3 regions of the Actinoplanes sp. NPDC020271 genome follow, and region 3 is predicted to be linked to each of the others. Evidence: riboswitches for the same ligand, from Rfam matches in the RefSeq annotation. Region 3 holds a riboswitch; each other region holds the start of a gene.
What was found. Region 3 has a riboswitch for cobalamin ahead of ACH442_RS42095 (ribonucleoside-diphosphate reductase subunit alpha). Riboswitches for the same ligand answer to the same signal wherever they lie in the genome.
Positions count from the first base shown of each region.

Region 1: it holds a riboswitch for cobalamin, as region 3 does, so the genes downstream of both, cobN (cobaltochelatase subunit CobN) here and ACH442_RS42095 (ribonucleoside-diphosphate reductase subunit alpha) in region 3, are expected to answer to the same signal.
Region 2: it holds a riboswitch for cobalamin, as region 3 does, so the genes downstream of both, bluB (5,6-dimethylbenzimidazole synthase) here and ACH442_RS42095 (ribonucleoside-diphosphate reductase subunit alpha) in region 3, are expected to answer to the same signal.

Region 1 is NZ_JBIRWQ010000010.1:118,810-123,084, forward strand. It holds gene cobN (cobaltochelatase subunit CobN) at 1-1,815, opposite strand, end outside; cobalamin riboswitch at 1,847-1,980, opposite strand; gene ACH442_RS23005 (precorrin-3B synthase) at 2,140-3,558, shown strand; gene ACH442_RS23010 (precorrin-8X methylmutase) at 3,548-4,171, shown strand; gene ACH442_RS23015 (precorrin-2 C(20)-methyltransferase) at 4,196-4,275, shown strand, end outside.
Region 2 is NZ_JBIRWQ010000030.1:72,716-76,990, reverse strand. It holds gene ACH442_RS40605 (SDR family oxidoreductase) at 1-463, opposite strand, end outside; gene ACH442_RS40600 (helix-turn-helix transcriptional regulator) at 568-1,482, shown strand; gene bluB (5,6-dimethylbenzimidazole synthase) at 1,391-2,011, opposite strand; cobalamin riboswitch at 2,023-2,229, opposite strand; gene ACH442_RS40590 (DUF6528 family protein) at 2,336-4,051, shown strand; gene ACH442_RS40585 (NIPSNAP family protein) at 4,089-4,275, opposite strand, start outside.
Region 3 is NZ_JBIRWQ010000033.1:57,539-61,813, forward strand. It holds gene ACH442_RS42095 (ribonucleoside-diphosphate reductase subunit alpha) at 1-2,176, opposite strand, end outside; cobalamin riboswitch at 2,307-2,524, opposite strand; gene ACH442_RS42100 (hypothetical protein) at 2,593-3,024, opposite strand; gene ACH442_RS42105 (glycoside hydrolase family 16 protein) at 3,187-4,275, opposite strand, start outside.

The DNA.
Region 1 (4,275 bases), on a different contig from region 3:
CGTCCAGATCTGCGCGCGGATCGCCGGCAGCTTCGCCGGGTCGAGCGTGGCGATGTTGGCGTGCTCGTCGAGCAACTGCTCCAGACGGGCGATGTCGCCGTAGGACTCGGCCCGGGCCATCGGCGGGATCAGGTGGTCGACCAGCGTGGCGTGCGCCCGGCGCTTGGCCTGTGTGCCCTCGCCCGGGTCGTTGACCAGGAACGGGTAGATCAGCGGCAGGTCGCCGAGCGCCGCGTCGGTGCCGTCGGAGGCGGACATGCCCACGTTCTTGCCGGGCAGCCACTCGAGGTTGCCGTGCTTGCCGACGTGCACCACCGCGTGCGCGCCGAACTCGTCGGCCACCCAGCGGTAAGCGGCCAGGTAGTGGTGGCTCGGCGGCAGGTCAGGGTCGTGGTAGATGGCGACCGGGTTGGCGCCGAAACCGCGCGGGGGCTGGACCATCACCACGACGTTCTCGTCGCGGAGGGCGGCGAGCACGATGTCACCGTTGTCCACGTAGAGCGCACCGGGCGGCGGCCCCCAGTGCTGCTCGACGCTCTCCCGGAAGTCGTCGGGCAGCGTGTCGAACCAGGCCTTGTAGCGGGATTCCGGAATGCGCACCGGGTTGCCGGACAGCTGCTCCTCGGTCAGCCAGTCCGGGTCCTGCCCACCGGCGGCGATCAGCGTATGGATCAGGCCGTCGCCGTCGTAGGAACCGAAGTCCCCGATCTTGTAGCCCTTGTCGGCCAGCGCCGCGAGCAGCGCGACCGTCGACGCCGGGGTGTCCAGGCCGACCGCGTTGCCGATCCGCGAGTGCTTGGTCGGGTAGGCCGACAACATCAGCGCGATCTTGCGCTCGGCCGGCGGGATGTGGCGCAGTCGCGCGTGCGCGACCGCGATGCCGGCCACCCGGGACGCGCGCTCGGGATCGGCCACGTAGACCGAGAGGCCGTCCGGGTCGATCTCCTTGAACGAGAACGGGACCGTGATGATCCGGCCGTCGAACTCGGGGATCGCCACCTGGGTCGCCGCGTCCAGCGGGGACAGGCCGTCGTCGCTCGCCTGCCAGGCCGCGCGCGAGCTGGTCAGGCAGAGCCCCTGCAGGATCGGCACGTCCAGATCGGCCAGCACCCCGACATCCCACGCCTCGTCGTCGCCGCCGGCGCTGACCGTCGCCGGGCGGGTGCCGCCGGCCGCGAGAACCGTCACCACCAGCGCGTCCGCCTTGCGCAGCTCGGCCAGCAGCTCGGGCGCGGCGGTGCGCAGCGAGGACGTGAAGATCGGCAGCGGGTGGGCGCCCTTCGCCTCGATCGCCTGGCAGAGCGCCTCGACGAACGCGGTGTTCCCGGCCATGTGGTGGGCCCGGTAGTAGAGGACCGCGACGGTCGGCCGTGCGGTTTCCCGCGCCGGCTCGCGCGGCAGGATGCCCCACTGCGGGCTCTCGACCGGCGGCGCGAAACCGTTGCCGGTCAGCAGCACGGTGTCGGAGAGGAAGTCGTGCAGCGCGGCCAGATTCTCCCCGCCGCCCTGCGCGAGGTAGACGTGCGCGTCGGCGGCGATGCCGGCCGGGACCGAGGAGAGCTTCATCAGGTCGGCGTCGGGCTGCATCTCGCCGCCCAGCACGATCACCGGCAGGCTGCCGCCGAGCAGCTCGTCGAGGCCCTCCTCCCAGGCCCGGCGGCCGCCGAGGATGCGGACCACGACCAGCTCGACCCCGTCCAGCAGGGCCGGCAGATCCTCGACCCCGGTGCGGGCCGGGTTGCCGAGCCGCCAGGCCGAGCCGCTGGCCCGGGCGCTGAGCAGGTCCGTGTCGGACGTCGACAGCAGCAGAAACACGCGTGCGCTCCCCCTCGGGGTCCGCGCCCCGGGTAGTCATCGGCATGGCGACGGGAGTTCCTGGCTCCCGGGCCTCGCCAGAATCGGCTGAGCCCGGTGACAGTGGCGGGACCGCGCCGGACTCGCACCGGCTTCCTCCGCGGCGTCGCCGCTCGAATTCACTTGTTCCGCCACACGCTACTGGACGCCCGGACGTGACCGGGTCTCGATGCCCGGGCGGGGCCTGTGACACCGCTGACGAGGTGTGTGACGCCGCTGACGAAGTTGTGATGCTGCCGACCCGAGGATGCGTTCATGTCGGAGGCCGCCCGTAGTATCCGGGCCGTGACTCGCCTTCGTCAGTCGGACACCGACGCCTGCCCCGGCGCGCTGCGGCTCCACCCCGCGGCCGACGGGCTGCTGGCGCGGGTCCGGCTGCCCGGGGGCCTGCTGAGCGGCGCTCAGCTGCGGTCGCTGCGCGAGCTCGCCGAGGAGTTCGGCGACGGCCGGCTGGAGCTGACCTCCCGGGCCAACCTGCAGCTCAGAGCATTGAGAGCCGAGCAGACGGAGACCTTGGCGGCCCGCTTGCGCGCCGCCGGGCTGCTGCCGTCGTCAACCCACGATTCGGTACGGAACATTGCCGCCCCGCCGCTGGCCGCCGCTCCCCTGCGCCGGCTGGTGACCGAGCTGGACGCCGCGATCATCGCCGACCCCGGGCTGGCCGCGCTGCCGGGCAAGTTCCTGTTCGCGATCGGTCACGTGCCGCTCGCCGCGGATGTCGCCGCCGTGCCCGGTGGGGGCCGGTTCGCGCTGCGGTTCGGCGGCCACGACACCGGCCTGCGGGTGGACGCCGGGCGGGTGGTGGAGTCGCTGGTCGCGACGGGGCACGCGTTCCTGGCCGAGCGGGCGGCGCGGGTGCAGGCGGGCGGCGGGTCCGCCTGGCGGCTGCGGGAGCTGCCCGACGGACCGGAACGGGTCTCGCGGCGGGTCGCGGCGGCGCTCGGCGTCGTGCCGGTGAGCGTTCCGGCGACGGCCGTGCTCGACGTCGTCGAGCCGGGCGACCTCGTCGGCGTCGTGTCGATGCGCCCACCCGACGCTCTGGGCGACGGCGTGACCGGAAGCGATCAGTTCGCGGCGGGGGCGTCGGTGCCGCTGGGGCGGCTCGAGGGCGTACAGGTGAAGGCTCTTGAGGACGCGGAGCGTCTGGTCGTCACGCCGTGGCGTGGGATCGTGGTGCCCGATCTCGCCGAGACCGCGGCCCGGGCCTGGATCGGGCGGATGGACGCGGCCGGGCTGGTGGTGACGGCCTCCTCGCGGTGGAGCGGCGTGAGCGCGTGCGCGGGCCGGCCGGGCTGCGCGCGATCGCTGGCGGACGTGCGGGCGGACGCGGCCGCGGCGACCCGGTTCGCGCCGGGTCTGCCGGTGCACTGGGTGGGGTGCGAGCGGGCCTGCGGGAGCCCGGCCGGGCCGCACGTGCGAGCCGAGGCGACCACCGGCGGATATGCGGTGACCAGGCGCTCGGCGGACGGCACGCTGCTCAGCGGCTGCGGAGCCGACCCGGAGGACGCCGTGGGCGCGGGCGGGGCCGACGCGAGTGCGGGCGGGGCCGACGCGGGCCGGGACGACGCGGCCACGGACGACGAGAGTGCGGCCGGCGCGAGTGCGGCCGGCGCGAGTGCGGCCGGCGCGAGTGCGGCCGGCGCGAGTGCGGTTGGGCTGGCGGAGCTGGTGGCCGGGGCGAGGAGGGGTCCGAATGGCGTATGAGTACGAGCACGACGGCGCGGAGATCTACCGGCGGTCGTTCGCCACGATCCGGGCCGAGGCGGACCTGAGTGAGCTGCCGGAGGACGTGGCCCGCGTGGTGGTGCGGATGATCCACGCCTGCGGCATGGTCGACCTCGTGCAAGACGTCCGGTTCAGCCCAGGGGTGGTGACCGCGGCGCGCAAGGCGTTGCTCGACGGCGCGCCGATTCTCTGCGACGCGGAGATGGTGGCGTCCGGCGTGACCCGGAAGCGGCTGCCCGCGAACAACGAGGTGATCTGCACGTTGCGGGACCCGAGCGCGCCGGGGATCGCCGCGCGGATCGGCAACACCCGCAGCGCCGCCGCGATGGACCTGTGGGGTGACCGGCTGGGTGGGGCGGTCGTGGCGATCGGGAACGCGCCGACCGCGCTGTTCCGGCTGCTGGAGATGATCGAGGCGGGCGCACCGCGGCCGGCCGCGGTGCTCGGCATCCCGGTCGGCTTCATCGGGGCGGCGGAGTCCAAGGAGGCGCTCGCCGAGTCCGGCCTGGAGTATCTGATCGTGCGCGGCCGGCGCGGCGGCAGCGCGATGACCGCGGCCGCGGTGAACGCGCTGGCCTCGGAAACCGAATGAAACCCGGAAAGCGGATCTAGGACGATGACGAACGACGTGGTGGCCGGCCGGCTCTACGGGGTCGGGCTCGGGCCCGGCGACCCGGAGCTGGTCACGGTGAAGGC
Region 2 (4,275 bases), on a different contig from region 3:
TGTACGCGTGCACGCCCGCCTTCGTCGCGGCGTACGTGGCCATCAGGGGAAACGGCAGGAACCCGATGCCCGAGCCGACCGTCACGAAGGTGCCGGTGCCCCGGGCGACCAGGTGCGGGGTGAAAGCGTCGAGCACCCGGATGGTGCCGAGCAGGTTGGTCTGCACGGCCGCCTCGGCCACGGTGAAGTGCTCCGGGTCGCGCAGGTCCTCGGTCGGCTGGATCCCCGACATGGTGACCACGACGTCGAGGCCGGGGTGGCTGTCCAGTACGGTGTCGCGGGCCCGCCGCACCGAGCCGGCATCGGTGACGTCGATCTCGACGGTGCTCAGACCGGCGAGGGAGACCGGGCGGCGCCCGCCGACGATGACGGTGCCGCCCGCGGCGGCGAAACGGCGGGCCAGGCCCAGGCCGATGCCCGAGGTGCCCCCGGCGATGAAGACCGTGCGGTGGTTGATGTCCATGAACACCAAGGTCGCAGCCCCGCGAGAGCCCAGGAAGTGCTCTGCTGATCCAGGTAGTGGCAGGACCCCCTGTCCGCGCTCGCGCCGGGACTAGCCTCGGCCTCATGAGCGGCGACAGCACCAATCGGCTGGGCGAATACCTGCGTGCGCGGCGCGAACTGGTCACGCCCGAGCAGGCCGGCATCCTGCCCGGGACCCGCCGCCGGGTCCGGGGTCTGCGCCGGGAGGAGGTGGCGCTGCTCGCCGGGATCAGCGCCGACTACTACCTGCGGCTGGAACGGGGCCGCGACAAGAACCCGTCACCTCAGGTGCTGGAAGCGCTCGCCAAGGTCCTGCACCTGGACGACGTCGAGAGCCGCTACCTGCTCGATCTGATCGCGCCCAGGCCGCGGACACGCCCCCGGACCCGGCCCGAGCACGTGCCCGCACGGCTGCATCACCTGCTGGCCGCCATCGGGGTCCCGGCCTTCGTCGAGGGCCGGGCATTCGACGTGCTGGCGGCCAACACCCTGGCCACGGCGCTGTCACCCCGGCTGCGCCCGGGCCAGAACCGGCTGCGGTCGATGCTGCTCGACCCGGAGGAACGCGAGTTCCACGCCGACTGGGAACGCTCCGCGGCCGGCCTCGTCGCGGCGTTCCGCCAGACCATCGGTGACGCGCCCGACGACGCCCGGGTCGTCGAGCTGGTCGGCGAGTTGTCGCTGTCCAGTGCGAGATTCCGTTCGTTGTGGGCGCGTCACGACGTGCGGCAGCTCCAGGGTGGCACGACCACCGTGCGGCATCCGGTGGTCGGCGAGCTCACCCTGCACCGGGACAAGTTGCCGGTCGACGGCCTGCTGCTGGTGCTCTACTACCCCGACGAGGCCGGTGAGAACGCGGAGAAGCTGCACCTGCTCGCCTCGCTGGCCGCGTCAGGGCAGGGCATCGTTACCACCGGTCGTCGTGACGGGCGAGCGCCGGCGGCCGGCGACGGCGCCAGCCGTGGCGTTCCAGGTCGGGAATCTCCTGGAGCCGGCTGACGGGGCCGACGCAGAGCCACGCGACCGGGCGGATGCCGGCCGGAATCCCGAGCAGCTCCTGCAGGAACTCCTCGCGGTAGAACGACACCCAGCCGACACCCAGCTCCTCGGCGGTGGCGGCCAGCCACAGGTTCTGGATCGCCAGGCACACCGAGTACAGACCGGCGTCGGCGATCGCGTGCCGCCCCAGGATCGCCGGGCCGCCCCGCTCCGGGTCGTAGGTGACGACGATCGACAGCGTCGACTCCAGCACGCCGTCGATCTTGATGCGGGCGAACCGGCCGGCGGCCTCCCCCTCCAGCGTCGCGGCGAACACGTCCCGCTCGTGACGGACGTGCTCGTGGAATGCTTTTTTCAACCCCTCCTCCCGTACGACGATGAAGTCCCACGGCTGGGACATGCCCACACTCGGCGCGGCATGCGCGGCGGTCAGGATCCGGTCCAGCACCGCGTCGTCGACCGCGTCGCCGGTGAACTCGGCGCGGACGTCACGGCGACGGTGGATGATCTCGTACAAATCGTGCATCATGGGCAGGCTCCCGTTGCGGTCGGACGCGAGGCCGGTCTTCGGACTCCCGGATCGTCACCTCACCGCCCGCCTTCCCAGCCCGTTTCCCGGCCAGTGGCTACGCGCGAACGCGTGTGGGCGGCAGCTCCCCGGTCACCGCGGCGGGCCCGTGCCGGACTCCCACCGGCTTCCCAGATTCTCCCCGCCGAGGGCGGGGCACCTCGCAACAAGTTCGTGCCGCCTCGCACCCTATCGCCCTCGGCCCGCGCGCCGGACAGGTCCTAAGCTTTCCGACGCAACGACAACCATCGACGAACAGGGGTTCGCGTGCGCCGACGATTTCCGGTGGCCCATCTGCTCCTCGCCCTGGCCCTGCCCGCGGTCATCACCCCGGCGGCCGTGCCGCCCACCGCCGCCGCGGCCGCCGCGGCAAGCACACCGAGCCTGTCGCCGCTGGTGCTCAGCGGCCCGGGAAACCTGGTGACCCGGACGCAGGACACCTACATCACCACCGCGGACACCGCCGACCACAGCCTCGGCGCGTTCCTGCACATCGGCACCCCCGACAACGGGGTGACCAAATACCGCAGCCTCCTGCAGTTCGACGTCTCGAAGCTCAGCGGCGCCAGCATCGAGAGCGCCTCGCTGCGGCTGTACAACTCGTACACCGGATCCTGCGACGGCTGGTGGATGTACGCCGACGCGGTCGGCAAGTCGTGGACCGCGTCGACGGTCACCTGGGCGAACCAGCCCGGCACCGTCTCCGGGTACGGCGCGGCGGCCACCTTCGGCATCGGCAACGACGCGCTCGGCTGCCAGGACCACCCGAACGCCACCGACCCGGAGAACACCGACGGCATCTTCCGGCTCGACGTGACCGCCATGGTCCGGGCGTGGGCGTCGGGCGCGCTGGCCAACAACGGGCTGCGGTTGTCGGCCGGGGAGCAGGAGACCAAGGCGTACAAGGACTTCTGCGCGATGAACCCGGCCTCGACCGCCGGGCCGTGCGCGATCACGTACGACATCCCGACCCTGGAGATCAAGATCAATCCGGGGCGGCCGGTGCTCGCCGCGACCAACGGCGCCACCAAGCGCATCGAGTTCTACGACGGGTCCGCCCCGGCGGCGTGGAAGACGACCGGGCCGTTCCTGTGGTGGGCGCCCGACGCGTACCACTCGCTCACCGACACGACGCTGGTCCCCGCCGGCACGTGGGGCGGCGGGGTCGACGTGAAGCTGCGCCCGGCCGGCCGGTACGGCCCCGGTCAGGTGCTGGTGGTCGCCGACAACTCCAGCGGGTTCGTCGGCGTCGTCGGCTACCCCGCGCTCTCCGGCCGCAAATGGGCCGTCAACGTGGGCGGCACCGGCGTGTCCAACGTGCACGGCGCCGAACTGATGCCGGACGGCAACGTCGCAGTCGCCCTGCCACTGCCCGGCAAGGTGCAGATCTGGTCGGCCACCGCCGGTCAGAACTGGACGCCGGGCACGAAGCCGGTCGCCGAGGTCAGCCTCGAAGCCGCGCACCAGGTGCTCTACGACCCGGCCGGGCCGTGGCTGTGGGCCGTCGGCAGCGACAAGCTGGTCCGCTACCGGTACACGCCGGACGCCGGCACGATCGCCGTCGACCAGGAATTCCCGATCCCGGGCCAGACCAAGGTCTCGGCCACCGCCAAGGCATGGGGGCACGACCTCACCACCGTGCGCGGCAACCCGGACCGGCTGTGGGTGACCGCCAACGGCGGCGTCACGCAGTTCTCCAAGTCCGGGACCACGTGCACGGTGACCGACACGGCCACCCACTGGCCCGACCCGGCCAGCCCCGGCGTCGGCGTGCACTGGTGCGGCGACTATCCCGGGGTGGGGCTGATCAACGCCAACCGGATGGTCAAGAACATCGACGACGACCCGGTCAGCGGCACCGTCACGTACGTCTGGGGTGATCTTCCCGGTGAATCCAACGGTTCAGTGATCAACTTCGTGTCGGGTACGAGCCTGGTCAAGGCGGCGGCGGCCAGCTCCAGCGTCTACTACAGCCTGCGCTGGCTGGTGCCGGCCTACTGACCACCCCGGCCGGCGCCACCACCCCGGGTGGCGTCGGCTATTCGGGCAGCAGCGGGCGCATGAACGTACGCTCGTACCACAGCACACAACCCGACTCGTCCCGGATCCGGTCCGCGGCGACGAACTCCGGGTCGTCGCCGAACCGGGCGCGATAACACTCGTAGGCGGCCAGACTCTCGAAACTGAACAACGCCTCGGCCCGGTCACTGGCGCCCTCAGCCGGC
Region 3 (4,275 bases):
CCATGAACAGGTTCAGCGACTGCGACTGGTCGATGAACGGCGCACGGGCCGCGGCCAGGTCGACCAGGGCGCGCTGGGGCAGCTCCCACGCCGTACGGAAAAGCTCCTTGATGTCCGAAGGAAGCTCGGCGATGGCCTGGACGGAACCCTCGGCGCGCTTGATCGCCTCCCGGATCGGGGCGGTCCACAGGCCGCGGGACTTCAACTCCCGGACCAGGTACGTGTTGATCTGCAGGAACTCGCCGGACATCGTCTCGCGCTTGAACAGGTTCGACACCTGCGGCTCGATGCACTCGTAGCAACCGGCGATCGACGCGATGGTCGCGGTCGGCGCGATCGCGATCAGCAGCGAGTTGCGCAGGCCGTGCTCGGCGATCGTGGCGCGCAGCGCGTCCCAGCGCGCGGTCTGCGACACCGAGGCGCCCCACAGGTCCGGGTGCAGCCGGCCCTTGGCCGCTCGCGTCTCGGCGTACGCCGGATGGGGTCCGAACTGCTCGGCGAGACCGGCGGAGGCTTCGAGCGCGGTCAGGAAGATCTCCTCCTGGACGCGGGTCGACAGCTCCTTCGCCTCGGCCGAGTCGAACGGCAGACCCAGCGTGAAGAACGCGTCCTGCAGGCCCATCAGCCCCAGCCCGACCGGGCGCCACCGCGGGTTGGACGCGGCCGCCTGCTGCGACGGGTAGTAGTTGATGTCGATCACCCGGTCCAGGAACACCACCGCGGTACGGACGGTGGAGCGCAACCGCTCCCAGTCCACCCCGTCGGCGCCGGTGTGCGCGCCCAGGTTGATCGAGCCCAGGTTGCAGACCGCGGTCTCGTCGTCGCTGTTGACCTCGAGGATCTCGGTGCACAGGTTCGACAGGTGGATCGTGTTGCCGGGCGCGCCGGTCTGGTTCGACAGCGCGTTCGAGCGGTCCTTGAACGTCATCCAGCCGTTGCCGGTCTGCGCCAGGGTGCGCATCATCCGGCCGTACAGGTCGCGGGCCTTGACGGTCTTGACCGCCTTCTTCTCCGCGATCCGGTACGCCTCGGTCCACGCGTCGCCGAAGAGATCCGGCAGCTCAGGCGCATCCGACGGGTCGACCAGCGACCAGTCCTCGTCGGCCTCGACCCGGCGCATGAACTCGTCCGGGATCCAGTTGGCCAGGTTCAGGTTGTGGGTGCGGCGGGACTCCTCGCCGGTGTTGTCCCGCAGCTCCAGGAACTCCTCGATGTCCGGGTGCCACGGCTCCAGGTAGACGCAGGCGGCGCCCTTGCGCCGGCCGCCCTGGTTGACCGCGGCCACGCCCGCGTCGAGGGTCTTCAGGAACGGGACGATGCCGTTCGACTTGCCGTTCGTGCCCCGGATCAGCGCGCCGCGACCCCGCACGCGGGACCAGGCGATGCCGATGCCGCCGGAGAACTTCGACAGCTTCGCGACCTGGTGGTAACGCTCGTAGATCGAGTCCAGCTCGTCCTTCGGCGAGTCGACGAGGAAGCAGCTCGACATCTGGGTGTGCTTGGTGCCGGAGTTGAACAGGGTCGGTGAGCTGGGAAGATAAGCCAGGCTCGCCATCAAGCGGTAGAAGCCGATCGCCTCGTCGACTGTCTGCGACAGCCCACAAGCAACGCGCAGCAGCCAGTACTGCGGGGTTTCGATCGGGATCCGCTTGGTCGGGTGGCGCAGCAGGTAACGGTCAGCGACGGTGCGCAGCCCGAAGTACTCGAAGCGCAGGTCGGCGTCACGATCGATCGCCGCATCCAACTTGTCCCGGTTTTTCATGACGAAGTCCAGGGTGGTGTCGCCGATCAGGCCTTCGGCGTGACCCAGCGCAATCGACTCGCTGAACGTGGTGACGCCCTGCTCACCGACCTCCTGCTCGACCAGGTCGACCAGCAGGCGGGCGGCCAGCCGCGAATACTGCGGCTCCTCGCCGATCAGCTCGGCGGCCGTCTGGATCGAGAGCTTGTCCAGCTCCTCGGTGGTGGCGCCGTCGTACAGCCCACTGATCGTCTTCGTCGCGACGCGAAGCGGGTCGACCTCGTCCAGGCCGGCGATCCACCGCTCGACCGCGACGACGATCTTGTTGACGTCGACGGGCTCCAGTTCGCCGTTGCGCTTGCGCACCTGCATGACGTGACGGCGCTGCTCCGGCACAGCAGCCGTCTCCAGGCTCTTCTCCGGCGTGAGCGTCATGGCCCTCTTCCCTCGCGAGTCAACACGGCCGCTGACCACGCGCAGGAAGACACCACTCTTACCCCGGGCGCACGCGCACCGGGGCAGTCAGGGCGTCGGCCGTCCCACGCGGCCTTCGACCGCCGCACACGGTTGCGTGCGGCGCGCTGGCAGGTCTTCGGACTCGCGGGCGTAGCCTCTCGCGAGGCTTCCTACTGACCGTCGCTTCCCAGGCCTCGCGGCCCAGTGCCGTGTGACGGCGGTCGTTCCCACTCACCGCTGCGGGGCAGTCCCGGTATCACACCGGATTCCCTCTTACCTCGGCGCACCCCTTGCGAAGCCCGCCGAACCAGCCGCGTTGGCCACTATATATGGGTGCGGCTCTCGCTCCGCAACGCCACATGGTGTGTCGCACAAGGTCATCAGGACAACACGCGTCAGTCCCCCGAAACGCCCCAGAAGTAGATCTCGGACGGATTACCGGCATCATCGTGCAGCACCGCGCACCGCCCGCCCCAACGCTGCTCGGGGAGCACTCGCGCCAGCATCGGGATGTGCTCGACGGTCAACGTGGCCACCCCGGTCTCCTCGATCGCCTCGGCCTCGGTGAGCGGCAGCACCCCGCCGAAACGGAACGCCGAGCCCGGCGGCAGCACCTCGTCCATGTCGAGGATCGAGTGCGTTCCGGTCTCCTGCATGTACTCCGACTCGAACAGCTCACCGATGGTGGGCGGCCGATCCGGGATCGGCTCGGCACTCCCGTCCCGGATCTGCTTCCACCAGTAAGCACTGTCGTGGGCCAGCTCCCGCCGATGGGCCTCCCGCAGCCCCGCGTCGAGATCGGCCTGATGAGGACGCGGTAGTCCCACCCCGAAGCACCCACTGCACACTCCTCACCAGAGATCGACGGGGGCGATCGGACCACGGGGGTACGACAGAAGCGGCCGCCCGCGTCGCGGAACAGCGTGGGTGGCCGGCAGACCGGAACGGCGGGGCCCCGGTAGAGGCGCCCCGCCGCTATGAGTGATGCCTCAGCAGGGGCCGAGGTCCTGCCACTGCTCGGTCCAGCCCGGTTCGGAGCCCTGTGTCCAGTACCGCGCCTTCCACAGGTGCTTGCCCTGCCCCGAGGCCGGCCCGGACGGGTCGCCGTACTTGCTCTTCTCGTGCTTGGCCAGCGCCCCACCCAGGTAGACGTTGCCGAACGCCCATTCCGGCGCGTCCGAGCACCCGGTCGCCGGTGGTTGCGAGGTGGGCGGGGACGACGGCGGCGAGGACGGCGGGGTCGACGGGTTGGAGCACGTGCCGCTCGACGCGACGGTGTCCAGGAACGCGGTCCCGCCGGTGCGGTACCCGGCCGCCTGTGAGGTCGCCTGGGCCGGCGACAGCACCTGGTTCTTGGCGAAGAGCACCCAGTCGACCTGCTGGACGTACGTGCTCTTCCCGCCCGCATGTGCCGCCAGGTCGATGAACCACAGGTTCCAGTTGATCGTCATCGTCTGGCGTGGGAAGTATTTTCCGCCGTGGTCCCCGACCTGCACCCCGTCGATCCAGTAGACGACGTGCCCGTCGGCGACCTGCGCGACCAGGTCGTGCCATCCGTCGAGGCTGGAGCGTTGCGAGGAGTGCAGGTTGTCGGCGTACCAGGGCTCGTTCTGGTACGTGTACCAGGTCGTCTGATAGTTGATCGGCCCGGTTTCGCCCCAGCCTCCGTTCGGCAGGTATTCGGAGATGTCCAGTTCGCTGTAGGTCGGGTCGAGGTCGGAGTTGAGCGGGCTGATCGTGAAGAACGTCTCGTTGATGTGGTCGCCGTCCGGGCCGGACGCCGGGGTGTCGGTGAACTTGATCCGGCTGGCGTAGGTGCCTTCGAGGTACCGCTTCTGTGTCGAGTAGAGCTCGGCGTGCCCGGTTCCGGCCGCGGTGCCGTCGGTGTACGCGGTGAGCTGCGCGACCTTGTCCCCGTTGGCGGTCGGGAACGTGACGTTCGCCGGTGACCAGTTCGCTCCGGCGACGCCCGGCCCGCCCTGGTAGCTGCGTGGCGTCCAGCCGTTCGCGGTCAGGGCAGTGTCCGCGGAGGTGTTGTAGTGGAAGTCGTCGAAGAGGTAACCGCAGTCGGCGGCGGA